Regions from separate parts of the Streptomyces marokkonensis genome, predicted to be linked through region 2. Evidence: predicted binding sites of a transcription regulator. Region 2 holds the regulator's gene; the other holds the start of a gene.

Region 1 (14,704 bases), on a different contig from region 2:
GCGACCAGGCACAGCGCGAGGAGGGAGCCCAGGTGGTAGCGGCGACCCCGGACACGGCGGGGATCGGGTAGCCGGCCCAACACGTCCGCCAGTCAGACGAGCTGTGACGGTTCCGGTTCTGGGCAGGTGGAATCAGTGTCCGCGCAGTGGCGCTGCAGGACACGGATCAGGGAGGACGGCACGCGAACGCGACCCCTGTTCGTGATCAAAGGCTTCGGCAACCGCGTCTCTTGTTGCCGAACCGGGTGAAAACCCAACACGCCTGCGTTTACTTCTCTGTCCAGTTCGGTGTTTTGAACCGCGCTAATCAGCGTCTCGGTCGTGCCGGAGGCGGGGTTCCGCACCGGGCTCTCGGAGAGGAGCCGACCGGGTTTTGGCTGGGCGCATTGGGCGTGGCCGTCTTCGCAGGCCATGTGTTACCGGCCTTGTGGGTTGATGCGGTGACCAACAGAGAAGGCGGCGGTGCCGCTTGCTGTGGCGTCGAGAGGTCAGGCGCGGAGCAGGTCGGTCGAGACCGTCCAGAGGCGCTTGGCGGTGGCGGGATCGAGCGCCCATTCCTTGACCCCGTGCGGGTGCTGCGCGAGGGCGGCGTCGTTCGGCACGGTGTAGGCCTCTTGCGAATCGTCGAGGTAGTAGCCTCCGGAGTGCGCGAACTCCGGGGCGACGGCCGCGACGATGCTGGTGGCAGCCCCCTGCTCGACCGTTTTGTACGTGAACACTCCAGCGGCTTCGGCCGCGTCGAGCGACTCCTTCTGCTGCGTTGTGAAGTTCCGCTGCAGTCCCGTCGCGACACCGCCGGGGTTCACCGCATTGGCCACGATGCCGTCAGACGCCCAGAGGCGGGTCGCCTCGACGGCGAAGAGAGAGTTCGCCGTCTTCGACTGGGCGTAGGCAATCTGCGGGTCGTAACTGCGACGCTCGAAGTGGAGGTCGTCGAAGACGATGCCAGAACGCATGTGCGCCGTCGAACTGACCGAGACGATCCGTGCTCCGTCGCGGTCGGCCGCTCCCAGGGCCAGGGCGTCATGAAGGCCGGTGGCGAGCGCGAAGTGGCCAAGATGATTCGTCGCGAATTGCAGTTCCCAGCCCTCACGTGTTCGTTCGAGGCCACCGGTGACCACGCCCGCGTTGTTGATCAGCAGATGAAGCGGGCCGCCCCACGTGTCAACGAATCGCGTGACAGTGGTCCTGTCGGCAAGGTCGAGCCGGACGACCCGGGGCCGTATCCCTCCGGTCGACTTCGCGATCGCCTCAGCGACGGCGTCACCCGCAGTCGTGTTGCGGACAGCGAGCGTCACCTCCGCCCCGGCAGCGGTCAACACACGAGCCGTCTCGATCCCGATTCCGGAGGAAGCGCCCGTCACGATCGCGCGGATGCCGGTGAGGGTGACGCCCCGCAGGACCTCGTCCGCGGTACTCGAAGCGGTGAAGGGCGTGGAGACGGGTTCGCGAGTAGCCATGGCGGTGACTATACGCACTAGACTAAGTTTGTATAGTGCGACTCTCGATTGTACGCTCGTTCCATGAGCAGTCCTGATGCCGACCACCCGCCGTCGACAGTCGCCGATACCGACCGCCGAACCATGGTTCTGGACTCCGCCATGGTCACGTTCGCGCGATTCGGTTACCGGAAGACCTCGATGGAGGAGGTGGCGCGGGCGGCGCACATCTCCCGGCCCGGGCTCTACTTTCTCTTCTCCTCGAAGGAGATTCTGTTCCGTGCCGCGGTCACCCAGGCCCTGGAGCGGGACATCACAGCGGTTGAACACGTCCTGGCCGACCCCGGCCGACCACTTCCAGAGCGCCTCGTCGAAGCGTTCGACCAGTGGGCGGGCCGCTACATCGGCCCGCTGACGCGCGACGTCGCGGCGGTCATCGAGGACAACCCCGACCTCCTCGGAGAGATCGCCGAGACCACGCCGCGACGTTTCGAGGAACTGATCACAGAAGCGATCGCCGTCGAGTCAGAACGAGACGCGGCCCCTCTTGTCGCACAGACGATGATCAGCGCATCGATCGGTCTCAAACATCAGGCCGCATCGCGGGAGTTCTACCTCGAACGACTGTCGGTCGCCATCGATCTCCTGGTGCGCTGAAGATACTCGCTGAAGCCGCAGGAGAGAGCCCGGCTGAACAGCCAGGTCCTCCCGCCCGGCCAGAACTGGCGCTGCCCCGCCACCCGACGATCCTCCGGCGCCCTGCCCGGGTCTGTTCACGACCTGACCGCCGCACAGGCCCATGGGATCATCGACGCGCGCGCCGCGGCCGAGCCGAAGTGCTGGGCGGACAAGGCGTACCAGGGAGCCGGCCACCCCGTCCGCGTTCCGTTCCGAGGCCGCCGGCTCAAGCGGTGGAAGCACCGGCACAACAGCAGTCACGCCAAGATCCGCTGCCTGGTCGAGCAGGCCATGGCGGTCCTGAAGAGCTGGCGACTCCTACGGAAGCTCCGCTGCAGCACCAACCGCATCACCGCGATCGTCCAGGCCGTACTCGTCCTCCTCACGCGTCAGCATGAGGTTGGAAAAGGCTCAGTGGCAAAGCGAATCCCGAGGACGTCGACGTCACCTACCTCATACCTCCAGACGCATACGCCCGGGCGATGGCGGACGCCGACACGATTGACTACCTTGACAATCTGGGCACCAAGGACCGGTGCACGCGCCACGGCATGCGAGTGGACGCATATGTCCTTTGCCTTCCCGAGACGGAGAACTTCCGGGAGGCCCTGAGGGCCTGGATGCAGGCCAACCGTGTCAAAGCAGACGGTCGTCATCCGGTGCGGTCAGCAGATGAATTCGCTGCGGCACAACAGCGCAAGCTATTGAAGACCGTGGGATGCACCACCAGCAGCACCGAAGCCGGTACGGCTCGGCGATCGCTCCGGTTGGCTCTCGAAGGGACGCCCGTCCGGGAACATCGCATGGAGTCGTCCGTGCTCGGACAGTGGCCGACCTCCTTCCAGGAGGCAGTCACCACCGTCGCCCACGCCCTCGATGAGAGTCGCCCCACACACGACTACGGACCGTTGCCGCAAGCCGTCCGAAAGGCAACGCGACTCTACGCCGCAGCGACCTTTCCCTCGTCGTACGGCATGGTCCTGGAGGAGGCACCGACAGACGAGGACGAGCCACCACTACCGGGGGTGGCCTCGACGGAGTCGTTGCTGGACCGTGCGATGGGGACTGTCCTCGACATCACTGACCGGGCGGAGGCAGGCCCGGGAGCCATCGACGCGGTGATCGAAACAGCGCTGCCCCTGGGCGGGCGGGTCTTCAACCGTCTTGCCGACCTGACAGAGGTACTCGCTGACTCGGGGACCGATGTCAGTCTGACCCGGAGTTCGCCGTACAACGGTGTGCGTACCTCCCGCCTCGGCTCACAAAACGCCCAGCGGTGCCGGGACGCGCTGCGCGCCGCGCAGCCCGAGGAGCACTCGGAACGGTCGGCGGGCAGGCTCGTCGGCGGCAGCGTGCTGCGGGGAACGGTGGAGATCGAGACGGCCGACCGGGGCGTCATCACTGCCCGCGTGGATCACGAGGTCACCAGCCTGCTGAGTGCCTACGCGAACCGCCGGATCACTGCCGAGGTCCTCGTGTCAACCGTCCGCTCACCGCACGGACGCGAGCACCACAGCTATGTCGTACTCAATCTGGCCCTGCACACAAGCTGACACCGTGTTCTCCGTGAACGGTCGACTTACGCGGGAGTGGACCATCACCCGAACGTGTGATCCACCCAAGTACGTGGCCGGCCTCGTGCCCGGGCGACGTAGCGTCAGGTGGCTGCGCCCGCAGCAGGCGGGAGGGGCGCAGGTTCGGTGAGTGAGAGGGCGGCATCGCGTGAACGCGGGCACTGGTGATCGAAGCGAACTGTTCGTCGACGGCACCGACAAGGGGCGTTCGGACAGGGAAAAGAAAGGCCAGGGGGCAGTGACCGGCGGGGGGACGGTGATGTTCTCCGACGCTCCCGGCGGTGGCTGCGCGTCGCCGTCGGCAGCCCCGGTCTCGGCCCGCACCGGTGCCGCCGGTCCCCGTGGCGTCGGTCCCGGTGGCGTCGGTCCCGGGGCTGCCTCCGTCCCGCGCGCCCGGCCCGCCCCGCGTCCCCGGCCCGGCGGTGTCCCTGCCGGGCACCTGGGTGCGGGGCGTTGGGGAAAGATCGCGCAGCGGATCGTGCCGGACGACCTCCAGCCCGACGTGCTGCGGATGGAGCTGATCGAACTCGGGGACGCGTTCCGCGCCTACCAGCGGCGCCCCGAACCCGACCTCGCCGTCCTCGCCGAACTCCACGACCGCAAGGCCCGCGCCTTCACCGCGTGGGCCGCCGTCACCGACGACGCGTCCCTGCGCGAGGAGGCGGAGCGGGCGGAGACGGCGGCGCGGACCACACGCGAGATGAACGCCAACCGCCTCGGCGTCACGGCGGACGGAGACGGGCCGGCCGTCGAGCGGTTGCTGACCCGGGCCCAGGCCGTCCACGGCCGTACCGTACTCGAGCACGTCCGGGTCCATGCCCCGCTCCCCGACGCGGAGGCGCGGCTCGCGGTGCTCATGCTCACCCTGCGGGCCGCGCGCGCCGGCACGGGGAACGTCACCGGGCAGGACCTCCTCGGCTGGCTGCAGGGCGATGCCGAGCGGGTGCTCCAGCAGCTGGTCGACGTCGGCTGGCTGCGGCTGCCGGAGGACGTCTCCGCCGACGACGCGCTGACTTCCCGGCCCGAGGAGCCCACCCAGGTCACCGTCCCCACGCTGTTGCCCGTCGAGCCCCGCCTGTTCTGCTTCGGCAAGGTCACCCGTGCGCGGCTCTCGGGGTGGGCGCAGAAGGTGGTGGGCGACCGGAAGCTGCGGAAGAAGAAGGCGGGGGCCGCCACACGGCTCCTCGCCGTGTACACCGCCGCCCACAGCCGTCCCGACGGGCGTCTCGGAAGCACCGGCGAGGACGCCGGCCTCGCACTGGACGTGGTCGCCTCGTTCTGCGCCGTGCGGCCCGAGGAAGTCGCCGAGCACACCGCGCTGCTGGTCGCCGCCGGCTGGCTCACGGAGGAGTCCGACACCGCCGGGGGGAGGCTGCGGGGGCGGCTCGCCGAGCGGGTACTGCCGTTGAGCGGCCTGCTGTGACGGCGCCTCGGTGACGGGTTCCTCGGTGACGTGCCGCCGCTGTGCCACCGCCGCGTCGCCGGGGGCGGCCGACGGCGGTCGGCCCGACCACCCCGACAGGCTGCGGGCCGACCTCCACAGATGCCGGCCCATAACGCACGGTGCCCAGCACCCCGAAGGGGCACTGGGCACCGTTCAGCTCAGCTCAGCTCGATTCGGCTCAGCTCAGCGCTGCGCTCAGTGGGAGTGGCCGTGGCCGTGGCCCGCGGCGGCCGGCTCTTCCTCTTCCTTCTTCTCGACGACCAGGGTCTCGGTCGTCAGGAGGAGGGAGGCGATGGAGGCGGCGTTCTCCAGGGCGGAGCGGGTGACCTTCACCGGGTCGATGACGCCGGCCTTGACCAGGTCGCCGTACTCGCCGGTGGCGGCGTTGAAGCCCTGGCCCTTGTCGAGCTCGGCGACCTTGGAGGTGATGACGTAACCCTCCAGGCCGGCGTTCTCGGCGATCCAGCGCAGCGGCTCGACGGCGGCGCGGCGGACGACCGCGACACCCGTGGCCTCGTCGCCGGTCTTGCCGAGGTTGCCCTCGAGGACCTTGACGGCGTGGACCAGCGCGGAGCCACCACCGGAGACGATGCCCTCCTCGACCGCGGCGCGGGTCGCGGAGATGGCGTCCTCCAGACGGTGCTTGCGCTCCTTCAGCTCCACCTCGGTGGCGGCGCCGACCTTGATCACGCACACGCCGCCGGCCAGCTTCGCGAGGCGCTCCTGGAGCTTCTCGCGGTCCCAGTCGGAGTCCGTGTTCTCGATCTCGGCCTTGATCTGGGCGATGCGGCCCTGGACCTCGTCGCGCTTGCCGGCACCGTCGACGATCGTGGTGTCGTCCTTGGTGACGGTGATGCGACGGGCGGTGCCGAGCACCTCCAGGCCGACCTGGTCGAGCTTGAGGCCGACCTCCTCGGAGATGACCGTGGCGCCGGTGAGCACGGCCATGTCCTGCAGCATCGCCTTGCGGCGGTCGCCGAAGCCGGGGGCCTTGACGGCCACCGCGTTGAACGTGCCGCGGATCTTGTTCACGACGAGGGTGGAGAGCGCCTCGCCCTCGAGGTCCTCGGCGATGATCAGCAGCGGCTTCGAGGCGTTGGCCTGGATGACCTTCTCCAGCAGCGGCAGCATGTCCGCGATGGAGGAGATCTTGCCCTGGTTGATGAGGATGTACGGGTCCTCGAGGACCGCCTCCATGCGCTCCTGGTCCGTCACGAAGTACGGCGACAGGTAGCCCTTGTCGAAGGCCATGCCCTCGGTGAAGTCCAGCTCCAGGCCGAAGGTGTTGGACTCCTCGACGGTGATGACACCGTCCTTGCCGACCTTGTCCATCGCCTCGGCGATGAGCTCGCCGACCTGCTGGTCCTGGGCGGACAGCGCGGCCACGGCGGCGATGTCGGACTTCTCCTCGATCGGGCGCGCGGTGGCGAGGAGGTCCTCGGACACCGCGGCGACGGCCGCGTCGATGCCCTTCTTCAGCAGCGCCGGGGAGGCACCGGCGGCGACGTTCCGCAGGCCCTCGCGGACCAGCGCCTGGGCCAGGACGGTGGCGGTGGTGGTGCCGTCACCCGCGATGTCGTTGGTCTTGGTCGCCACCTCCTTCACCAGCTGGGCACCGAGGTTCTCGTACGGGTCCTCGATCTCGACCTCGCGGGCGATCGTGACACCGTCGTTGGTGATGGTCGGGGCGCCGAACTTCTTGTCGATGACGACGTTGCGGCCCTTGGGGCCGATCGTCACCTTCACCGTGTCGGCGAGCTTGTTGACGCCGCGCTCGAGGGCGCGACGGGCGTCCTCGTCGAACTTCAGGATCTTCGCCATGGGAGCGTGAGCCCTCTCGGAAATCTGATCTAAGTGAAAACTGACTGCGCCCCTCGCGCCCGGCTTGTTTAGGTCGCGGGTGCCAGGGGCGCAGCGGCTGAGCTAGGTGCGTCGAGGTGGGCCGACTACTGCTCGACCCGCCTCCCGGCGCTTACTGCTCGACTTACTTCTCGACGATCGCGAGCACGTCGCGGGCCGAGAGGACGAGGTACTCCTCGCCGTTGTACTTCACCTCGGTGCCGCCGTACTTGCTGTAGAGCACGACGTCGCCGACGGTGACGTCGAGCGGAAGACGGTTACCGTCCTCGAAGCGGCCCGGGCCCACGGCCAGGACGACGCCCTCCTGGGGCTTCTCCTTCGCGGTGTCCGGAATGACCAGGCCCGAAGCCGTGGTCTGCTCGGCGTCGAGCGGCTGGACCACAATGCGGTCCTCGAGCGGCTTGATGGCAACCTTGGAGCTGGTGGTCGTCACGATCCGACCTCCCCCTTCGGAGATCTCACGGGGTTAACTGTCTGAGGTGGCGACCAGGTCGATCCGTCGTCGCGGGTGCCGGACCTGCCCGTCGCGTAGTTGGCACTCTCCGGTGGGGAGTGCCAGAGCCGAGACTATGACCGCGATTAGCACTCGGTCAAGCGGAGTGCCAATGCCGGCGGCGCGTCGGGGGGAAATCGGCCTGTACGGCCGCGTCCTCGGACTCCCCCGGAGGGGCCTGCCGGGGCTGAGCCGGAGGAGTCCGCCGAGCCGAGAGCGACCGGCCTACAGGTAGTCCTCCAGGCGGCCCACCCTCAGCCCCTGGTCCTCGATCTCGTCCAGCAGACGTTCCGTGCGGGCGCTCAGGCCCACGCCCGTCGGGTGGTCCGGGGCGACGGACACGATGTCGCCGGGGCGGAGGTCGTGGTCGCCGCGGGTGTAGGCGAGGTCACCGGCGGGATCCAGGGCCGCCCGCCACAGGACGACCGCCGTGATGCCGCAGTCGGCGGCGGCGCGCAGGGTCGTGGTGTCGTACGTGCCGTGGGGCGGGCGGAAGAGGTGGGGGCGAACGCCGAAGCGGGACTTGAGCTTGGCCTGCTGGCCGCAGATCTCGGCGCGCTGGCCGGCGTAGGGCAGGCCGCGCAGGGAGCGGTGGTCGAGGGTGTGGTTCTGCAGGCTCGCGCCGACCGAGCGCAGCCGGGCGAGGTGGCCGTACACCGGTCCGGCGACGGTGTCGGTGAGGAACAAGGTGACCGGGAGCCGCCGTTCGCGGATCAGTGCGGCGAAGCGCGGGTCCCGCTCGGCGCTGTCGTCGAAGGTGAGGAAGACGACCGGATCGGTGGTGCGGACGTGGTCCACGACGGGCGGCAGGTCCTGCCCCCGCCCGTTGCCCTGGTTGCCGCCCTGACCGCCCGCCCTGGCCTGTTGCGCCACCGGAGGGGGTTCGGCGGGGCCGGCGGACCGGGCGCCGCAGCCGGTGAGCAGTACGGCGGCCAGGACGGCCAGGGCGGTCACGGCGGACATGGCCGTCGGGGCGGCCCCGGTCGGCCGGAACCGCCCGTACCTCACAGGTAGTCCTCCAGCCGGGCCACCGCGTACCCCTCCGCGGTGACCTTGTCGAGGAACTCGCGGACCATGTCGCGCATGGTGCCGCCCCAGTCGTCCTCGCCCCGGAAGTGGGTGAGGACGATGTCGCCGGGGTGGATCTCGCGGTCCCACTCGCGGTAGTCCCAGTGGTCGGCGAAGACCTCCTCGTTCCAGATCGGGGCGTACTCGATGCCGCAGGACCTGGCCGCCCGCAGGGTGTCGCGGTTGTAGTTGCCGTAGGGCGGGCGGAAGAGGGTCGGGCGCTCGCCGTAGCGCCTCTCGATCACGTCCTGCATGCCGCAGATCTCGCGCTTCTGCTCGGCGTAGGACAGACCGGGCAGGTAGGGGTGGTTCAGGGTGTGGTTGGCGAGGGTGACGCCGCGGTCCTGCATCTTCTTGAAGTAGCCGTAGTCCTCCTTCACCAGGTAGTCGCTGAGGAAGGCGGTGTACGGGACCTGCAGCTCGCTCATCATCCGCAGGAACGCCGGGTCCTTCTCGGCGCCGTCGTCGATGGTGAGGAAGACGATCTTCTCCTTGGTGGGGACCGAGGTGAAGACCGGCGGGAGGTTCTTCTGGCCGTCCACCTCGAAGCCCTCGCGCGCCTCGATCTCCGGCTTCTTCGCCGGGGGCGGCGGGGCCGTCAGCGGGACCTTCTCCAGGTTCCAGCGCTTGGCGGCGGCGACCCGGGCGGTGTGGGCCGCGCGCAGCTCGGACGCGTAGGCGTCGAGGGCGCGGGCCGGGGGCGCCTGCAGGGGCTGCGGGCCGGCGGCGCCCCGCCCGCCGGAGGAGTCCTGCGCACAGCCGGAGGCGAGGGCGGCGACGGCGAGCACGGCGACACCGCCGCGCGCCCGGAGCCTTGGAGAGGGCGCCCGAAACACCCTGGATACCCGACTCTTGTCATTTTGTACGACTGCTCGCATGGTGCCGGATCCTCGCAGTCCCCGGCCGTCGGGCCGCGCCCGACACCGCGCGGGAGGCACACGATCCACCGACTGGCCCACAATGTCCCGGTGAACGACCTCGACGCCCTCCTCGCCCTGCTCACCTCCGAAGGCCGCGCCCTCCTCGACGAGGTCCGCGACACCGACCCGGCGCGGGAGCTCGCGGTCGCGACCCGGCTGCGGCGCACGCATCCCGCCGAGCTGGTGTCGGCGGCGCTCGGGCAGGCTCGGCTGCGGCAGCGGGCGGTGGCGAAGTTCGGTGAGCGGGACGCCGGGCGGATGTTCTTCACGCCCAACGGGGTCGAGCAGTCGACGCGGGCGAGCGTGGCCGCGTACCGGGCCGAGCGATTCGCCGCCCTGGGCGTGACCTCCGTCGCCGACCTGTGCTGCGGTATCGGCGGCGACGCGATCGCGCTGGCCCGGGCCGGGATCCGGGTACTGGCCGTGGACCGGGACCCGGCGACGGCCGCCGCGGCCCGTGCCAACACCGAGGCGCTGGGGCTGGGTGAGCTGATCGAGGTGCGCGAGGCGGATGTCACGGAGGTGGACACCGGTGGGTACGACGCCGTGTTCGTCGATCCCGCGCGACGGGGCGGGCGTGGCCGGATCTTCGACCCGGAGGCGTACTCGCCGCCGCTGTCCTGGGCCGTCGAGGCGGCCCGTAGGGCTCCCCGCGCCGCCGCGCTCAAGGTCGCGCCCGGCATTCCGCACGAGGCGGTGCCGGCGGACGCCGAGGCCGAGTGGATCTCCGACGGCGGGGACGTGAAGGAGGCGGTGCTGTGGTTCGGCGGCACGCCGGGGGCGGTACGTGCGGGGGCGGTACGTGCGGGGGCGGTACGGGCCACCTTGCTGCCGGGTCCCCGCACCCTGCTCGGCACCGGCCTGCCCGACCCGGAGGTCCGTACACCCGGCCGCTACCTGTACGAGCCGGACGGCGCCGTCATCCGCGCCCATCTCGTCGCCGAGGTCGCCGAACAGGTCGGCGGAGGGCTGCTCGACGCCACCATCGCGTACGTCACCGCGGACGAGCTGCTGCCGACGCCCCACGCCACGGCGTACGAGATCACCGACCGGATGCCCTTCAACGTCAAGAAGCTGAAGGCACTGCTGCGGGAGCGCCGGGTCGGCAACCTGACCGTGAAGAAGCGGGGCTCGGCCGTCGAGCCGGAGGAACTGCGGCGGAAGGTCAAGCCCCAGGGGCCGAACGCGGCGACGGTCTTCATGACCCGGGTCGCCGGGGCGCCGACCATGCTGATCGGGCACCCGGTGGGCAAGGTTTGACCGAGCTCCGACCAAGCGTGGCGTGTCGGACTCGGCCTCAGCGCAGCGATTCCCACAGGTCACCGGCGTCCGGCTCCTTGGCCACCACCCAGTTGGCGTTCCAGGGCGCCGGTACGACGGGCATCGTCACCGTGCGTACGTCGTCCGCCGGCAGGCTCCCGAGGCTGCGGCCGAGGCTCATCAGCTCGCCCAGCGAGTCCAGGCCGGTGTCGGTGGTGAGGCTGCCGGTGACCGCGTCGGCGACCTGGTACAGCCGCGGGGGGTCGGTGAGCAGGTCGGTGGCGGAGATCTGCTCCAGCAGCGCCTTGACCAGTTTGTGCTGGAGCTCTATGCGGGCGAGGTCGCTGCCGCCCTCGAGTCCGTACCGGGTGCGGGCCAGGCCGAGGGCCTCGGTGCCGTCGAGGTGGTGGGTGCCGGCGTCCAGGTACAGGTGGCTCTTGTCGTCGTCGATGTCCGCGTCCGTGGTGACGGTCACGCCGCCGAGCGCGTCGACCAACTTGGCGAAGCCGGAGAAGTCGATCTCGATGTAGTGGTCCATGCGGACGCCGGTGACCGACTCGACGGTCTTGACGGCGCAGACCGGCCCGCCCAGGGCGTAGGCGGAGTTGAACATCGCGCCGCTCGCCTCCCGGCTCTCGCCGCCGGACGGCAGCGGGCAGGACGGGCGGGCGATGAGCGTGTCGCGCGGGATGCTGACCACGGTGGCCGCGGTCCGGCCCGCGTCGAGGTGGACGACCATCGCCGTGTCGGAGCGGGCGCCCTCGCTGTCGCCGCCGCCGAGTTCCTGGTTCTCCTCGCCGCTGCGCGAGTCCGAGCCGAGGACCAGGATGTTCAGGGCGCCAGTGGGCGCCGGGGCCGCGTCGGGAGAGGCGGAGGGGACGGTGACCGGCCGCGCGGGGCGGTCGTCGCCGAGCGCGCCGTTGATGTCGACGCTTGTGATGTTGTCGTTCAGGTGCCAGTAGGCCCAGCCCGCCGCGGCGGCCCCGAGCAGCAGGGCGCCGGACAGGACGAGGCCGGCCGCCTTCAGCCCTTTCGAGCGCCCGCCCAGCCAACCCGGGCGGCTCTGCTCCCCCGATCCGTCCGGCTCCCCCGGCCCACCCCGCGCGTCCCGCGCAGCCATGCGTCCCCCCCCCGCCCGTGCCGGTCCCGTTCGCGTCCCCACCCGAATGCCCCATCAGGAGGAACATAAGTCCGAATTATTGGGAGCGGACATACCCGGGTCGTCATTCTGCGGAAATTCTCAGACTTCGGGTGAGAGCGACCGGGCGTTCGAAAATTGCGGCGAGGGAGGGCGCCGAATTCGGTCAGGCCACCGCAGGCGCCCCCGTACTGCTCCGCGCTTCCAGGCTGGTGGCCAGCTCCACCCGGGTCGCCGTCGTGGAGCCGTCGTCTCGCCCGAGGTCCAGGACCAGCCGGGCCGCCGCCTCGGCCATCTCCATGAGCGGCTGCCGTACGGTCGTCAGCGGCGGCCCCACCCAGCGGGCCACCGGCAGGTCGTCGAACCCGACCACGCTCAGGTCCTGCGGGATGCGAAGCCCCAGCTCGCGGGCCGCCTCGTACAGCCCGAGCGCCTGCAGGTCGTTGCCGGCGAAGACGGCGGTCGGCCGGTCGGGGCGACGCAGCAGTTCCAGACCCTGCCGGTAGCCGGCCTCGTGGTGGAAGTCGCCGGTCATGACCAGGTCCGGATCGACGGGCAGCCCCGCCGTCTCCAGGGCGGCCCGGTAGCCGTCGATCCGGGCGCGGCTGCACATCATCCGGGTGGGTCCGCTGATCGCGCCGATGCGGGTGTGCCCGAGGTCGACCAGGTGCCGGGTGGCGGCGAGCCCACCCTGCCAGTTGGTGGCGCCGATGGACGGCACGTCGACGCCCGGGTCGCCGGCCGGGTCCATCACCACGAACGGGATGGAGCGGCTGGTGAGCAGGGCCCGCTGGGACTCGTCGAGGCCGGACAGGACGAGGATCACGCCGTGCGGGCGGCGGGCGGCGACCTGGTCGGCCCAGGTCCGCCCGGGCGTGAGGCGCCCCGCGCTCTCGGAGAGGACGACGCTGAGCCCGGCGTCCCGCGCCACGTTCTCCACGCCCCGGATGACCTCCATCGCCCAGGCGCTCTCCAGCTCGTGGAAGACCAGGTCGATCAGGGGTGAGCGGGTCGCCTCGGCCCGTCGGCGGCGGTAGCCGTGGTCGCGCAGCAGCTCCTCCACGCGCGCCCGGGTCGCGGGGGCGACGTCGGCGCGGCCATTGAGGACCTTCGAAACAGTCGGCGCCGACACACCGGCCTCACGCGCGATCTCGGCAAGAGTCGCGGTCTGCGCAGACCGCCTTTGCGTCCGGGTTTCAGCGGGCTGCGGGGATGTCATGACGGCGATGGTATCCCTGCGGGCCCTCTCGACGAAGTCTTCGGCAAGCCGCGGACTCTCGGAACATTCGCCCTTTCTCTCGAATCATTCGTCAGCGAAGTGTGCGTTCGGGCATGCGGTGGTCGAGCCGGGCGCCCTCGAACCGCGCCTGACCGCCTTCAGCTCCGACGTACGCCACACGGCCCGGCCGACCCTCGCGGGACCGGCGCGGACGCGGGGGCGGATCCCGGCGGCCCACCGCGGGTCCGAGGTTCTCGCGGTGGGCCGAACTCTCGCACGGCGGATTGAACTTCCTCGACTCCGAGGCGTTCGTCCCGGCGACAGGCCGGGCAAGCCCCCCCTATCTTGGGACCGCTCACCAGGAGGTAGGGGGACTGATGGAGCAACGGGGGAAGTACGCCTTGCCGCAGTACGCCGCGGACGCGGTGACGCGGATGCTGGTGGGGCATGTGTACCGGTTCATGCCCTTCGCCGTGGACGTGTACAGGCTGTTCGTGACGGAGCGGTTCCGGGCGCACGGCCAGCCACAGGGGATCGACCTCGTCGCGGTGGCCCGGCACGCCCGCCGTGCCGGGCGGCTCTTCCTGCTGCGCGACATGATGCTCGTACTTTGTCTGGCCCCGCTCGTCGCAGGCCTGGTCGAGTGCGTCATGGCGTTCCTCGCGGAAGACGGCGCCCGCCTGGGCAGAGGCGTGACCTTCCTGCTCGGCGCACTCGTCGCGGGCACACTCGTCGTGGTCGCGTGGGTCTGGGGCATGTGGGGGCTCGCCCAGCGCGTCCAGTGGGGCGCGACCCCACCGCGCGACAGTGCCCCCGCGGCCGACGCCCGGCTCGAACAGGAACTGGACGCCCTCGACGACGCCAACGTCATCGTCTACTCCGCCCAGGGGCCGGAGGGCGACCAGCCCTTCCTCGGCAGCGGCGTCTACGTGCTGGAGAACGTCTGGGCCGGCATCGACGTCGGCCGCCCCGCCAAGGACGACACCGGTGAGAAGCTCACGGTCGAGGAGTTCACCGCCCAGGAACTGCACGGCTACGTGGCCGAGCACGTGGCCGACATCGCAGGAATCGAAGAGCTCCGCGCGCACAACCGCCTTTACATACAGGGGCACCATGCGCGGGATCTCGACGCGGAACTGCTGCCGGACCGGCTGAGACGGCCGGTCAACCGTATCGACCCGGCGCTGGTCGAGGCCGGTGTGACCGAGACCGGCGACGTGATGCGTACCTACCTGACCTTCGAACTCGTCGGCACCCGCGGCTCGTACGTCGTCACCATGCACGTCCGCGCCCGGCTGGTCCGCGCCCGCCTCTCCTGGGAGGTGTCCGCCTATTACCTGCCGCCCGTACTGTCCGAGCTGGCCGAGAGGACCGTCCGGCCTCTCGACCTGGGTCCGCACGCCGTGCAGGTGCTGAGGGTCTCCCGCAGACAATTCCGGAGCGACCTCTTCGGCTCCGCCCGCCGGATGCTCCACCGCCCGCTGCGACGCCTCGCCGACGCCGCGAGGCTGCTGTGGCGCCGCTACCGGATCTCCCGCCCCCGCAGCGACTTCGACTACGGCGCCTACGGCACCCTCCGCGCCACGGCAGCGTCCCTCGAACGGGAGTGGG
Region 2 (14,704 bases):
GAAGAAGCGCCGGCCGGAGAGCGGGTAGTGGGCGGTGACCTCGTGCGGGACCCGGTCGAGGTTGATCCGCTGGATGACGCCCGCGAGGCCCAGGCTGTGGTCGCCGTGGAAGTGCGTGACGCAGATCCGGTTCAGGTCGTGGGCGGCGACCCCGGCGCGCAGCATCTGCCGCTGTGTGCCCTCGCCGGGGTCGAACAGGATGCCCTCGCCGTCCCAGCGCAGCAGGTAGCCGTTGTGGTTGCGGTGCCGGGTCGGGACCTGGCTGGCGGTGCCGAGGACCACCAGTTCGCGTACGGACACGGGATGCCTATCCGGGGGGCCATTCGAGGCCGCGGCCGCCGAGGACGTGGGCGTGGGTGTGCCAGACGGTCTGGCCCGCGCCGGTGCCGGTGTTGAAGATCGTGCGGTAGCTGTCCAGCTTCTCCTGGTCCGCGACCGCCCGGGTCTCGCGCAGGACGTCCGCGGCGAGTTCCGGGGCGCCGGCGGCGAGGGCGGCGGCGTCCTGGTAATGCGCCTTGGGGATCACCAGGACGTGGGTGGGCGCCTGGGGGTTTATGTCCCGGAAGGCGACGGTCGTCTCGGTCTCGCGGACGATCGTCGCGGGGATCTGGCCTGCGACGATCTTGCAGAACAGGCAGTCGTCCTGTGGTTCCCCTGCCATGGGGTTCTCCTCACGCCGGTGATCTTCTTACGGCATCGTATCCGCCGGGCCGTCGGCGGTCGGGCCGTCGGTCCGTGGGCGCTCGGGCCGTGGGCGCTCGGGCCGTGGGCGCTCGGGCCGTGGGCCGTCGCGCCCGCCGTTGCGGCTACGGCGGGCGCGGGCGGCCTCCGGTTACGGCAGGCTCTGGCGGTCAGGGCCACGGCCACGGCTACGGCTACGGCTACGGCATGCTCGGCGGCGTCTTCGCCGGGGTTTCCTCCAGCGCCGTCAGGGCCAGGCTGATCGCCTCGTCCAGCTGGGGGTCCCGGCCCGCCGCGTGGTCCTGGGGACGCTGGGGGACCTCGACGTCGGGGTCGACGCCGTGGTTCTCCACGCCCCAGCCGTAGCCCTCCAGCCAGAAGGCGTACTTGGGCTGGGTGATCAGCGTGCCGTCGACCAGCCGGTAGCGGCTGTCGATGCCGATGACGCCGCCCCAGGTGCGGGTGCCGACGACCGGGCCGATGCCGAGCGCCTTGATCGCGGCGTTGACGATGTCGCCGTCGGAGCCGGAGAACTCGTTGGCGACGGCGACGACCGGTCCCCGGGGGGCGTCCAGCGGGTAACTGGCGGGCCGCATGCCGCGCGGCAGGTCCCAGCCGACGATGCGCCGGGCCAGCTTCTCGACGACCAGCTGGGAGGTGTGGCCGCCGCGGTTCTCGCGGACGTCGACGACCAGGCCCTCCCGGGTCACCTCGACGCGCAGGTCCCGGTGGAGCTGGGCCCAGCCGGCGCCGACCATGTCGGGCACGTGCAGGTAGCCGAGCCGGCCACCGGACTTCTCGTGGACGTAGGCGCGGCGGTCGGCGACCCAGGCGTGGTAGCGCAGGGGCTCCTCGTCGGCGAGGGGGACGACGACGGCGTGCCGGGGCTCGCCACCCCCGGACGGGGAGATGGTCAGCTCCACCGGCTTGCCCGCGGTGCCGACCAGCAGCGGGCCGGGTCCGGTGACCGGGTCCACGGGCTGTCCGGCGACGGCCACGATCGCGTCCCCGGCGCGCACGGCGACGCCGGGGGCGGCGAGCGGGGAACGGGCGTCGGGGTCGGAGGTCTCCGAGGGCAGGACGCGGTCGATGCGCCAGGCGCCGTCCTCGTGACGGGAGAGGTCGGCGCCGAGCAGGCCCTGCCGGGCGCCGGAGCCGTGGCCGCCGCGCGGGGTGACGTAGGCGTGCGAGGTGCCCAGTTCGCCGTGCACCTCCCACAGGAGGTCGACCAGGTCGTCGTGGGTGGCGAGGCGGTCGAGGACGGGCCGGTAGCGGTCGAGGACGGCGTCCCAGTCGACGCCGTTCATGTCGGGCCGCCAGAAGTTGTCCCGCATGACGCGGCCGGTCTCGTCGTACATCTGCCGCCACTCGGCGACCGGGTCGACGGTCTGCCGCACGCGGCTGAGGTCGACGGTGATGTTGGTGTCGCTCTCCTCGTCGCCCGAGGCCCGCCGGTCGCTGGGGACGACCTTGAGGCGTCCGTCGGCCCACAGCAGCACCCGCTTGCCGTCGCCGCTGACCTCGAAGTGGTCGGCGTCGGCGGCGAGGTGCTCGACGCGCTGCTGGGCGAGGTCGTAGCGCTCCAGCTCGGTGTGCGGGTCGGGGGCGTCCGGGGTGGCGCGGGAGGCGCCGAGGACACCGGTGACCGGGTGGCGCAGCCACAGGACACCGTCCTTGGCGGCGCGCAGCCGGGAGTAGCGGGCGGCCTCGACCGGGAAGGGCACGATGCGGTCGGCGAGGCCCTCGATGTCGATCCGGGTGGTCGGGGTGCCCTCGCTGTCGGGGGTCTCGTCCCGGTCCGGGGTCTCGAAGGGGCGGCCGTGGCGCTGCGGGCCGAAGGGCGACGGGGTGGTCGCGGCCAGCGTGATCAGGTACGGGCGGGCGCCCTCGACGAAGGCCAGGTCGAAGACGTGCTCGTCGTAGACCGGGTCGAAGGAGCGGGTGGAGAGGAAGGCGAGGTGCTTGCCGTCCAGGGTGAAGGCCGGGGAGTAGTCCTTGAAACGCAGCGGGGTCGCCTCGCTCACCGACAGGTCGGTGGTGTTGGCGAGCCTCAGCTGGCGCAGCGGGCTCGGGCCGGGGTGGGACCAGGCGAGCCAGGCGGAGTCGGGTGAGAAGGCCAGTCCCGAGGCGTCGCCGTCCTCGCTGCGGTCGACCTCGCGGACCTCACCGGTCTCCCGCTCGACGAGCAGGACGCGGCCGTCGTGCGAGGCGACGGCGGCGCGGCTGCCGTCCGGCGCCATGGCGAGGCCCAGCACGCGGCCGAGCTGTCCGGCGGCGAGGCGGCGCGCGGTGGCGCCGGGCGCGAGTCCGGTGGCGGGCGCGAACTCCAGGGCGTCGTCGCCCTCGGCGTCCGTCACCCACACCACCCACTCCTCGCCGTCGGCGCGGAAGGTGCGCGGCAGCCGGGTGCGGACGCCGGGCTGTGCGGCCAGCGCGCGGGCCGGTCCCGAGCGGTGGGTGATCCAGTGCACGCCGCCGCGTACGGCGACGGCGCTGCCGCGCGCGGTGTGGTCGGGGGACGCGGAGCCGAACCAGCGGGCGGCGTTCACCGGGTACGTCTGGAGGTCCACGCGCGTGCCGCCGACGCGGATGTCGAGCCTGCGCGGCTCGGCCGCCTCCAGGTCGTCCAGCGTCCACAGCTCACCGGCGCTGGAGTAGACGACGCGGGTGCCGTCGGTGGCGGCGTGCCGGGCGTAGAAACCGTCGAGTGGCGTGTGCCGGCGCAGGTCGGAGCCGTCGGCGAGGGAGGAGTACAGGGCGCCGGTGCCCTCGTGGTCGGAGAGGAACGCGATGCGGTCACCGACCCAGCAGGGGTACTCGATGTTGCCGTCGAGGTCGCTGTGCAGCCGTACGAACTCGCCGTCGTCCTCGGCGTCGATCCACAGCTTGCCCGCCGTGCCGCCCCGGTAGCGCTTCCACCAGGCGGCCTCGCGGCCCATCGGCGCGGACAGCAGCACGGTGCGCGGCCCGTACGCGACGTCGCCGACGGGCCCGTACGGCAGGGTGGTGGCCGGTCCGCCGTCGAGCGGGACGGCACGGGCCCAGCTGCGGCGCAGGCTGGGCTGTCCGTGACTGCTGAGGGCGAGGACCTGGCCCTGTGAGGTCCAGCCGCGTACCTGGGTCTTCAGGCTGCCCCAGTGGGTGAGGCGCTTGGCGGGGCCGCCGTCGGCGGAGGCGATGTGCACCTCGGGGGCGCCGTCACGGGTGGAGGTCCAGGCGACCGTGGTGCCGTCGGGCGAGACGCGGGGGTGGTTGACCGGCACGTTGTCGGCGCTGACCCGCCAGGCCCGGCCGCCGTCGAGCGGGGCGAGCCACACGTCGTCCTCGGCGGTGAAGGCGACCAACTCGCCGTGCGGGTGCGGAAAGCGGAGGTAGGCAGGCGCTGCGGGCTGTGTCACCCCCTCACCCTATGCAGGGGCGGGACCCGCCGACAGAGGTTTGGATCACATCCGGCCACCGGACCGCCGGGCCATCGAGGCCATCGGGGCCATCGAGGCCATCGGGGCCAATGAGCCACCGGGCCACCGGGCCACCGGGCTATTTGCCCTCGACCGGTCGGCAGTGCGGGTCGTCCGGGCACCAGATGGTGCGGGTGACGGTCACCGTGGGTCCCGGCTGCTGCTGGGAGGGCCGGTCCGCGGGCGGGGCGCTCGTGGAGTCGCAGTTGCCCAGCCCCTTGACGCGGAACCACTCCTCGCCGTCCACTTTCGCGGTGAGATCGCCACGCACGCAGGCGCCGTTGACGACCCGGGTCACCTCACCGTCGACGGTGACGTCCTTCCCGTCGTCGGTCTCCCCCTCGCAGTCGACGGCGGCGACCGTGTCCTCGCCGGCCCGGGCGGTGGCACCGCCGCCGCCGTCGCCGTCGCCGTCGCCGCCGAGGGAGGCGGTGCAGGTGAGCCACCGGACGTCCGCCTTCTGCCGCTCCAGTTCGCGGGTCACGGTCTGGTCGGTCGTGAACGCCACCGAGGCGGAGCTGAGTCCGCCCGGGTCGCACGCGACGACACCGCCGACGGCGACCACCGAGCCGACGACAACCGGAGCCACACGCCAAATCCGCCTCAATGCCCCCATGGACGGCAGCCTGCCACCGGTCCGGAGCTCGCGGTAGAGCGCATACGGCCACTCCTCACTACCGTGGGCGGATGGGCAACGACCGCAGGCAGCGCAGGCTCGTCGTCGACGAGCGGACGACGTACCTCTGGAGCCACCGGCAGAAACGGGGCCGTGACGGTGTCTGGCGGGACGCGCTGACCCTCTACCGCGACGGACTCCGCATCCGGTTCGTCTTTCTCGCGGGCGGCCCTGAGTCGGGCCGGTACACCCCCGAGGGCGGCTACTGGTACGAGGGCTGCGTGGCGGACGGCCGCGGCAACCTGCTCAACCTGCGCGAACCCGCCGTCGTACGGCAGTTGACGGACGAGGCCGGACGGCGCGGGCTGCTGCCCGGGGCCGGGGGCGGGCCGGTGGAACTGGACGGCTGGGGCCTGTTCCCGGCGGTCGCCTCGGCGCTCGACGGCGCGCCGGCCTGACGCCGCCTCAGGACCAGCGGCCGGTGCGGGCCAGGAGTACCGCTGTCGCCGCGGTACCGGCCGTGGAGGTGCGCAGGACGCTGGGTCCCAGACGGTAGGGCTTCGCGCCGGCCTCGGCGAAGAGAGCCAACTCCTCGGGGGACACCCCGCCTTCGGGGCCGACGACCAGCACGATGCCACCGGCGGTGGGGAGTCCGGTGGCGGCCAGTGGCTCGTCACCGCTCTCGTGGAGTACGGCGGCGAAGTCGGCGTCGGCCAGAAGTGAGGCAACCTGCTTGCTCGTCGCCGCGTCCGCGACGTCGGGGAAGCGGACCCGGCGGGACTGCTTGCCGGCCTCTCGGGCCGTCGCCCGCCACTTGCCGAGCGCCTTGAGGCCGCGGTCGCCCTTCCACTGGGTGATGCAACGGGACGCCGCCCACGGCACGATGGCGTCGACACCGACCTCGGTCATCGTCTCCACGGCCAGCTCACCGCGGTCACCCTTGGGCAGGGCCTGGACGACGGTGATGCGGGGCCGTTCCTCGGGCTCCTCGCGCACGCCGTCCACGACGGTGACGACGAGACGGTCCTTGCCCTCGGCGGCCTTCACGACACCCTCGGCCCAGCGTCCGCGTCCGTCGGTGAGGACGACGTCCTCGCCGGCGCGCAACCGCTTCACGGAGACGGCGTGCCGTCCCTCGGGGCCGTCCAGGACGTACTCGCCGCCGGGCAGGTCCCCCGGCCGGAGGGAGTCGACCACGAACACCGGCGCCGTCATCGGCCCGCACCTCCCGTCGCGAAACCCGAAAACCCCGACAAACCCGAAAACCCCGACAACACGGTCCCTGCGGCGGCGAGTTCGGCCGCCAGCACCTCCACCAGCCGGCCGGCGGGGAGTTCCCGGGCCATCCGGTGACCCTGTCCCGCCCAGAGCGCCATGCCCTGCGCGTCCCCCGCCTTCGCCGCAGCCTTGCGCAGCGGGGCGGTGAGGTGGTGGACCTCCGGGTAGGCGGCGGGGGCGTAGGGGCCGTGCTCGCGCAGGAAGCGGTTGACCAGGCCGCGGGCGGGGCGGCCGGAGAAGGCACGGGTCAGTTCGGTGCGGACGAACAGAGGGTTGGTCAGCGCCTGCTTGTGCAGGGCGTGCGCGCCGGACTCGGAGGTGGCGAGGAAGGCGGTGCCGAGCTGGGCGGCGCTCGCACCGGCCGCGAGGACCGCGGCGATCTGACCCCCGCGCATGATGCCGCCGGCGGCGATGACCGGCAGGTTCACCGCCTCCCGGACCTGGGCGACCAGCGACAGCAGCCCGGTGCCGGCGCCGCCCGTCTCCGGGTTGTCCCGGTGGGTGCCCTGGTGTCCGCCGGCCTCGGCGCCCTGCGCGATCACCGCGTCGGCACCGGACAGCTCCACGGCCCGGGCCTCTTCCACGGTGGTCGCGGCGACCACGGCGAAGGTGCCGACCCGGTGCAGGGAGTCGACGACCTCACGGGTCGGGACGCCGAAGTGGAACGACACCACCGGCACCGGGTTGTCCAGCAGCACCGCGAGCTTGGTGTCGTAGCCGTCGTCCCGGCCGCACTCGGGATCGCCGAGTTCCGTCTCGTACCAGGCGGCCTCACCGGCCAGCTGGTCGGCGTAGACGCCGACGGCGGAGGGGTCGGCCGTCTCCGGCTGCGGCATGAAGAGGTTGACGCCGAAAGGGCGGGCGGTGAGTCCCCGCAGCTGCTTGATCTCCTGGTACATCCCGTCCGCGGTCTTGTACCCGGCGGCCAGGAATCCCAGTCCGCCCGCCTCGCCGACCGCGGCGGCGAGCCGCGGCACGGAGACGCCGCCCGCCATGGGCGCCTGCACGATCGGGTAGGGGAAGAGATCGGTCAGTGCGGAGGACATGACGGCATGGTGTCACGTCCTGTGGACGGGTCCGAATCCGGGCTTCCGTTGGCATACGCCAGAAGCATCCCCGTCGCGCAACCGTCCCGTACCCACCGGAAAGCCCCTGGCGCGGGCCTCGCCAGGGGCTTTCCGGTACCGGGCTTCAGCGCCCGTTGAAAGCGTCCTTCAACCGGGAGAACAGCCCTTGCTGCCCGGGCTGGAACTGCCCCTGCGGACGCTCCTCGCCGCGCAGCTTGGCCAGCTCGCGGAGCAGGCGCTCCTGCTCGGGGTCGAGCTTGCTCGGGGTCAGGACCTCGACGTGGACGATGAGGTCGCCCCGGCCGCCGCCACGCAGGTGGGTGACGCCGCGGCCGTGCAGCGGGACCGACTGGCCGGACTGGGTGCCCGGGCGGATGTCGATCTCCTCCACGCCGTCGAGCGTCTCCAGCGGCACCTTCGTGCCCAGGGACGCCGCCGTCATCGGGATGGTGACCGTGCAGTGCAGGTCGTCGCCGCGGCGCTGGAAGGTCGAGTGGGGCAGTTCGTGGATCTCGACGTACAGGTCACCGGCGGGGCCTCCGCCGGGGCCGACCTCACCCTCGCCCGCGAGCTGGATCCGGGTGCCGTTGTCGACGCCGGCCGGGATCTTCACGGTCAGGGTGCGCCGCGAGCGGACCCGGCCGTCGCCCGCGCACTCGGGGCACGGGGTCGGGACCACGGTGCCGAAGCCCTGGCACTGCGGGCAGGGGCGGGAGGTCATGACCTGGCCCAGGAAGGACCGCGTGACCTGTGACACCTCGCCGCGACCGCGGCACATGTCGCACGTCTGGGCACTGGTGCCCGGAGCGGCGCCCTCGCCGTTGCAGGTGTTGCAGACGACCGCGGTGTCGACCTGGATGTCCTTGGTCGTCCCGAAGGCCGCCTCGTCCAGCTCGACCTCGATGCGGATCATCGCGTCCTGGCCGCGGCGGGTGCGCGAGCGCGGCCCGCGCTGCGACGCCGTACCGAAGAACGCGTCCATGATGTCCGAGAAGTTCCCGAAGCCACCCGCGCCGAAGCCACCCGCGCCACCGCCGCCGGCCTGCGAGAGTGGGTCGCCGCCGAGGTCGTAGACCTGCTTCTTCTGCGGGTCCGACAACACCTCGTAGGCGGCGTTGATCTCCTTGAACCGCTCCTGGGTCTTCGGATCGGGGTTGACGTCCGGGTGCAGCTCGCGGGCGAGCCTCCGAAACGCCTTCTTGATCTCGTCCTGGGACGCGTCGCGGCGTACGCCGAGTACGGCGTAGTAGTCCGTGGCCACCTACGACTCCGCCAGGATCTGTCCGACGTACCGTGCCACTGCGCGTACCGCTCCCATCGTTCCCGGGTAATCCATGCGGGTCGGTCCGACCACGCCGAGCTTGGCAACCGCCTCGCCGCCCGAACCGTAGCCCACCGACACGACGGACGTTGAGTTGAGTCCTTCGTGGGCGTTCTCATGACCGATACGGACGGTCACGCCCGGATCCTTCGCCTCACCGAGCAGCTTGAGGAGCACGACCTGCTCCTCCAGCGCCTCGAGGACGGGTCGGATCACCAAGGGGAAGTCGTGCCCGAAGCGGGTCAGATTGGCGGTACCGCCGATCATCAACCGCTCCTCGTTCTCCTCGACCAGCGTCTCCAGGAGAGTGGAGAGCACAGTAGAGACCGTACCCCGGTCCTCGGCCTCGAAAGCCTCCGCCAGGTCCTCCACCAGGCTCGGCACGTCCGAGAAGCGGCGCCCGGCGACCCGGCTGTTGAGCCGCGCGCGCAGGTCCGCCAGGGACGACTCGCCGAACGGCGCCGGGCAGTCGACCATCCGCTGCTCGACCCGGCCGGTGTCGGTGATCAGCACCAGCATCAGCCGCGCGGGCGCCAGGGAGAGCAACTCCACGTGCCGCACGGTCGAGCGGGTCAGCGACGGATACTGCACGACGGCGACCTGCCGGGTCAGCTGCGCGAGCAGCCGCACCGTGCGGGCCACCACGTCGTCGAGGTCGACGGCGCCCTCCAGGAAGTTCTGGATGGCACGCCGCTCGGGCCCGGTCATCGGCTTGACGCCGGCCAGCTTGTCGACGAAGAGCCGGTAGCCCTTGTCGGTCGGGATGCGCCCGGCGCTGGTGTGCGGCTGGGCGATGAACCCCTCGTCCTCCAGGGCCGCCATGTCGTTGCGCACGGTGGCCGGGGAGACGCCGAGGTTGTGCCGCTCGGTGAGGGCCTTGGAGCCGACCGGCTCCTCGGTGCCGACGTAGTCCTGGACGATGGCGCGCAGCACCTCGAGCCTGCGTTCACTGAGCACTCGCGCACACCTCCAAGATCTCGTCGTCCGCCGGCGTACTGCCGGGGGTCCCACTGTCTTCCCTGGCACTCACGGTGCGCGAGTGCCAGACTTCCCCGGCCCAGTGTACGGCCGCGGGGTACGCCCCCGGCAAGGCCGGGGGCACGCCCGCCGTGCGCCAAGGTGCCGTACCGCTAGCGTCGTGGCCGTGACGGTGACTTGGGAAGACCTGGGATGGGAGCGGCTGGCGGCCGGGGTGGGGCGGCGCCGGCTGCCGGTGTGGGACTGCACGGCGGGGCTGGTCGTCGGCGCGGACGCGGCGCTGATGGTCGACGCGGGGTCGAGCCTCGGTGAGGGCGCCCGGTTGCACGCGGGGGCGCGGGAGCTCGCCGGTCACCGTGTGACACATCTCGCGCTGACCCACCCGCACTTCGACCACGTCTTCGGGGCGGCGGCGTTCGCGGGTCCGGGTCCGGAGGGGGCTGAGGTGTACGGCGCGATGGGCGTGGGCGCGGTGTTCGCGCCGGGCGGACCGGGGCGGGAGGCGCTGCGCTCGGAGGCGGTGGCGGAGGGCCTGGACGCGCGGGTGGCGCGGGAGGCGGCCAACGCCCTCGTCCGCGTCGACCACGAGGTCCACGGCGAGTGCACGCTCGACCTGGGCGGCGGCCGACGGGTCCTGCTCGCCGACGTGGGCCCCGGGCACACCGGCCACGACCTCGTGGCGCTGGTGCCGGGCGCCCCGGCGGTCGTCTTCTGCGGCGACCTGGTCGAGGAGTCCGGCGAGCCCCAGGCGGGCTCCGACGCCGTACCGTCGCGCTGGCCCGCCGCCCTGGACCGGCTGCTCGACCTGGGCGGTGAGGACGCGCTGTACGTCCCCGGTCACGGAGCGGTGGTGGACGCGGCCTACGTCCGGGCCCAACGGGACGCGCTGGCCACCCGGTTCGGTGTGTCGCGCTGATCACTGCGGACCCGGTTCGGCGCGTGAGGCGCTGGTCACGCGGACCCGGTTCGGCGTGTGAGGCGCTGGTCACGCGGACCCGGTTCGGCGTGTCGCGTCGATCACGGAGCGCCCGCTCCTCGTATCGTCATCAGAATGCGCCAGTACTCCGCCGACCTGACCCCTCCGTGGAAGAAACCGCAGCCGGTACCGGAGGTCCCGGCCGATCCCGGCCTGGTGGTCGAGGAGCCCGGCACCGGCTTCTGCGGCGCGGTGACCGGCTGCGAGGCCGGCACGGTGACCCTGGAGGACCGCTTCGGCAAGCGCCGGGTGTTCCCGATGGAGCCGCGCGGCTTCCTGCTGGAGGGGCGGGTGGTGACTCTGATCCGGCCGCCGTCCGGTTCGTCCCGTTCGTCCGGTCCGGTGCGTCCCGCCCGTACGGCATCCGGTTCGGTCGCCGTCCCCGGCGCACGGGCGCGCGTGGCCCGCGCCGGACGCATCTACGTCGAGGGGCGACACGACGCCGAGCTGGTCGAGAAGGTGTGGGGCGACGACCTGCGGGTCGAGGGTGTCGTCGTGGAGTACCTGGGCGGTGTCGACGACCTGCCGTCGATCGTGGACGACTTCGCGCCGGGGCCGGACGCCCGGCTGGGGGTCCTGGTGGACCACCTGGTGCCGGGTTCCAAGGAGTGGCGGATCGCCCAGGCGGTGACCGGCGAACACGCGCTGGTCGTGGGCCATCCCTACATCGACATCTGGGAGGCCGTGAAGCCGTCGTCCCTGGGGATCGCCGAGTGGCCCCGGGTGCCGCGCGGGCAGGACTGGAAGACGGGGGTGTGCCGGGCGCTGGGGTGGCCGCCGGAGAACACGGGGGCGGTGTGGCAGGCGATCCTGGCGCGGGTGGGGTCGTACAAGGACCTGGAGCCGGAACTGCTGGGCAGCGTGGAACGACTCATCGACCACGTGACCGTGCCTTGAGTGTCGTCCGGTCGTCGACAGTCCGGGCCCGGTGGACTGCTCTCCGCCGCTGCGGAAATGGTGCGTCGGCCAGCTCGGCCACACTGCCGAGCAGTCCCTGCTCCCCGCCGAAGCGAGGACGACCCCTCAGTTGATCCCTCAGTCCACCAGGTCCCGCACCACCGCGTCCGCCAGCAGCCGCCCGCGCAGCGTCAGCACCGCGTGCCCGTCCTCGTACGGCCCCTCCTGGAGGAGCCCGTCGGACAACGCCCGCCGTGCCGCCGCGAGCCCCGTCTCCCGCAGCAGCGACAGCGGGACGCCTTCCCTCAGGCGCAGCTCCAGCAGGATGCGCTCGACGCGGCGGTCCTCGTCCGTCAGGAGCTCGCGTCCGGCCCCCGGCGACTTACCGGCCGCCAGTGCTCCCGCGTAGGCGCCGGGGTGCTTCACGTTCCACCAGCGCACCCCGCCCACGTGGGAGTGCGCTCCCGGCCCCGCGCCCCACCAGTCGGCGCCGCGCCAGTACAGCTCGTTGTGCAGGCAGCGGCCCGCGTCGGAGGTGGCCCAGTTCGACACCTCGTACCAGTCGAAGCCCGCCGCGGAGAGGGTCTCCTCGGTGATCAGGTAGCGGTCGGCGTGGACGTCGTCGTCGGTCATGGGGACCTCGCCGCGTCGGATGCGGCGGGCCAGCTGGGTGCCCTCCTCGACGATCAGGGCGTACGCGGAGACGTGGTCGGGACCGGCGCCGAGCGCCGCGTCGAGGGAGGCACGCCAGTCGTCGTCGCTCTCGCCGGGGGTGCCGTAGATCAGGTCGAGGTTGACGTGGTCGAAGCCGGCCTCGCGGGCCTCGGTGACGCAGGCCTCGGGGCGGCCCGGGGTGTGGGTGCGGTCCAGCACCTTCAGGACGTGCTGCTTCGCACTCTGCATGCCGAAGGAGATCCGGTTGAAGCCGCCCTCGCGGAGAGTGGCGAGGTAGGCCGGGTCGACGGACTCCGGGTTGGCCTCCGTCGTGATCTCCGCGTCCGCCGCGAGGCCGAACTCGTCGCGGATCGCGTGCAGCATCCGCACCAGGTCGCCGGCGGCCAGCAGGGTGGGCGTACCGCCGCCGACGAAGACCGTGCGGACCTCTCGGGGGTCGTCGCCGAGCACCTTGCGGGCCAGGCGGACCTCGTCGGTGAGCGTCTCGGCGTAGTTGTCGCGGGAGGCGAGGACGCCGCCGGTGCCGCGCAGCTCGGTCGCGGTGTAGGTGTTGAAGTCGCAGTAGCCGCAGCGGGTCGCGCAGTACGGCACGTGCAGGTAGAAGCCGAGGGGGCGGTCGGCGGCGCCGACGAGCGCGGACGCCGGGAGGGCGCCGTCGGCGGGGACGGGTTCGCCGTCGGGGAGTGCGGAGGGCATGCGTTCCATTGTCCCGTACGGCCGTGGTTACTCGGCCTGGAGCACCAGCAGGGCCAGATCGTCCTCCGGGGGCCGGGGGCCGAACTCGTGCACCAGCCGCCTGATCCGCTCGGCGACCAGCCCGGCGTCCAGCCCCACGCATCCGGCGAGGGCGGCGGCGAGGCCGTCCCCGTCGTCGAACTGCCGGGAGCCGCTGCGCCGCTCGGTGACCCCGTCCGTGACGCAGAGCAGGGTGTCGCCGGACCGCAGCTCGAAGGTCTCGCTGGTGTACGTGGCGTCCTCGACGACCCCGAGCAGGGTCTGCGGCCGCGCTACCGCGCGCACCGTGCCGTCGGGGCCCAGGAGCAGCGGCAGCGGATGCCCGGCCGAGGCGAGGGTGCAGCGGACGCCGCCGTCGAACGGGACCAGTTCGCCGTAGAGCAGGGACAGGAAGCGGGTCTGCGGTCCGTCGCCCGGGGCAACCGGAGGGCCGGTGGCGACCAGGGCACGGGCGGCGGCGTCGGCGGCCTCCGTGGCGTCGTCGAGGAGGAGCTGGTTGAGGCGGTCGAGTACGTCGGGGACCTCGTACTCCTCGCGGGCCAGCAGCCGCAGCCAGGGCCGGGCGAGGCCGATGACGACGGCGGCCTCCGGCCCCTTGCCCTGGACGTCGCCGACGGCGAAGCACCAGCGGCCCTCGCCGGCCGGGAAGAGGTCGTAGAAGTCGCCGCTGGGACCGCCCTTGTCGCACGGCTCGTAGACGAGGGCGCTGCATACTCCGGGGATCTCGGCGACGGCGCCGGGCAGCAGGCCGCGCTGGAGCACGGCGCTGATGGTGGCCTGCCGGGCGTACTGGCGGGCGGCGCCGATGGCGAGTGCCACCCGGCGGCTGAGATCCTCGACGAGGCCGGTGATCTCGTCGGGGAAGCCGACGGTGCCGGCCCGCCCGATGACCAGGGTGCCCAGCGGCCGGCCGCCGGCGACCAGGCGGTAGGCGAGTGCGGCGCCCTGCGCGGCGTCCGGGCCGAGCGCCTCGGCGGGCCAGGGGTGGGCGACGGGGCCGGAACGCCACGGGTCGCGCGGGCGGGGCGGGTCCTTCTCCAGGGCCCGGCGCAGTTCCTCGAAGTGGCTCTCGCCGGCGTGCCAGACGCGGGCCAGCCGCGCTCCCACGGAGGCGGCCGGGTCGTCGCTCCAGGCCGCCCGGCCCAGGGACTCGTCCTCCAGCCACACGCCGCACCAGTCGGCGAGCCGCGGCACGATCAGCTGGCCGGTGAGGGAGGCGACCAGGTCCTCGTCGAGTTGCCCGGCCAGGAGGTCGGAGGCCTCGGCGAGGAAGGACAGCGCGCCGCGGCCCAGCCACTCCCGGTCGCGCACGCCGCGCCCCCGGCCGGTCCCGGCCGTGCCGTCCCGCCAGTCCGGACGGTCCGGACGGTCCGGACGGTCCGGACGGTCCGGCCACTGCGGGGGGTCGGGACGGGCAGGGCCGTCCGGGCCGTTCGGGCTCTCGGGGGCTTGGTCGTGGTCGAAGGCGCCGCCGTGGTTGCGGGCCTGGTCGTGGTCGAAGGCGCCGCCGTGGTCGAAGGTGCCGTCGTGACCGAGGGCTTCGTCGAGGCTGGAAGCCGCGTCGTGCTCGGGCCCTCCCACACGGCCGGGGCCTGCCCCGCGCCCGGGGTCCGGCAGAGCGCCCTCCGGACATCCCGGACCGCCCAGCACCTCCAGGTCCCGGCCACCGTGGGCCTCGGACCCGCTCCACCCTCCGGCCCCCTCCCCCGGTCGGTCCACGGCCGGGGACTCGGTGCGCCGCAGGCTCCCGCCCCCGGCGTACGCCTCGGTCTGCCCGGCGACCTCGGCGCCCGCGGCCGGCAGCCGCGCCCACACCATCTTGGTGCCCGGGCGGTACGTGATGCCCCAGGCCTCCGAGAGCGCGGCGACGAGCCGCAGGCCGCGCCCGTACTCCGGGAGCTCGTGCGGCGTCTCGTCGTCGCCGCTCCTCGGTGCGCGGCAGGGGTGGTAGTCCGTGGCCTCGACGACGAGGGTGCCCGTCTCCTCCAGCCGGCAGACCACCTCGACGTCGGTGCCCGCGTG

What was found. The regulator HrcA, encoded in region 2, represses chaperone genes, less so after heat shock. The targets are predictions, from matches to a motif close to TTNGCACTCNGNNNNNCNGAGTGCNAA.
Region 1: the regulator HrcA is predicted to act here: its motif matches at 7,575-7,601, upstream of groES (co-chaperone GroES).

The regions. Positions count from the first base shown of each region.
Region 1 is NZ_BAABCQ010000146.1:4,285-18,988, reverse strand. Features, by position in the region: gene ABEA26_RS27915 (transposase family protein) at 1-83, opposite strand, end outside; gene ABEA26_RS27910 (SDR family NAD(P)-dependent oxidoreductase) at 489-1,460, opposite strand; gene ABEA26_RS27905 (TetR/AcrR family transcriptional regulator) at 1,524-2,096, shown strand; partial or broken gene ABEA26_RS27900 (transposase family protein) at 2,187-2,498, shown strand; gene ABEA26_RS27895 (hypothetical protein) at 2,600-3,670, shown strand; gene ABEA26_RS27890 (hypothetical protein) at 4,170-5,114, shown strand; gene groL (chaperonin GroEL) at 5,331-6,956, opposite strand; gene groES (co-chaperone GroES) at 7,120-7,428, opposite strand; gene ABEA26_RS27875 (polysaccharide deacetylase family protein) at 7,714-8,451, opposite strand; gene ABEA26_RS27870 (polysaccharide deacetylase family protein) at 8,493-9,434, opposite strand; gene ABEA26_RS27865 (class I SAM-dependent methyltransferase) at 9,525-10,736, shown strand; gene ABEA26_RS27860 (LCP family protein) at 10,774-11,856, opposite strand; gene ABEA26_RS27855 (LacI family DNA-binding transcriptional regulator) at 12,041-13,093, opposite strand; gene ABEA26_RS27850 (hypothetical protein) at 13,471-14,704, shown strand, end outside.
Region 2 is NZ_BAABCQ010000036.1:1,548-16,251, reverse strand. Features, by position in the region: gene ABEA26_RS11940 (ribonuclease Z) at 1-300, opposite strand, end outside; gene ABEA26_RS11935 (histidine triad nucleotide-binding protein) at 308-661, opposite strand; gene ABEA26_RS11930 (S41 family peptidase) at 882-4,079, opposite strand; gene ABEA26_RS11925 (hypothetical protein) at 4,219-4,755, opposite strand; gene ABEA26_RS11920 (hypothetical protein) at 4,827-5,213, shown strand; gene ABEA26_RS11915 (16S rRNA (uracil(1498)-N(3))-methyltransferase) at 5,221-5,970, opposite strand; gene ABEA26_RS11910 (nitronate monooxygenase) at 5,967-7,079, opposite strand; gene dnaJ (molecular chaperone DnaJ) at 7,225-8,361, opposite strand; gene hrcA (heat-inducible transcriptional repressor HrcA) at 8,362-9,378, opposite strand; gene ABEA26_RS11895 (MBL fold metallo-hydrolase) at 9,566-10,315, shown strand; gene ABEA26_RS11890 (DUF3097 domain-containing protein) at 10,451-11,272, shown strand; gene hemW (radical SAM family heme chaperone HemW) at 11,411-12,643, opposite strand; gene ABEA26_RS11880 (SpoIIE family protein phosphatase) at 12,671-14,704, opposite strand, start outside.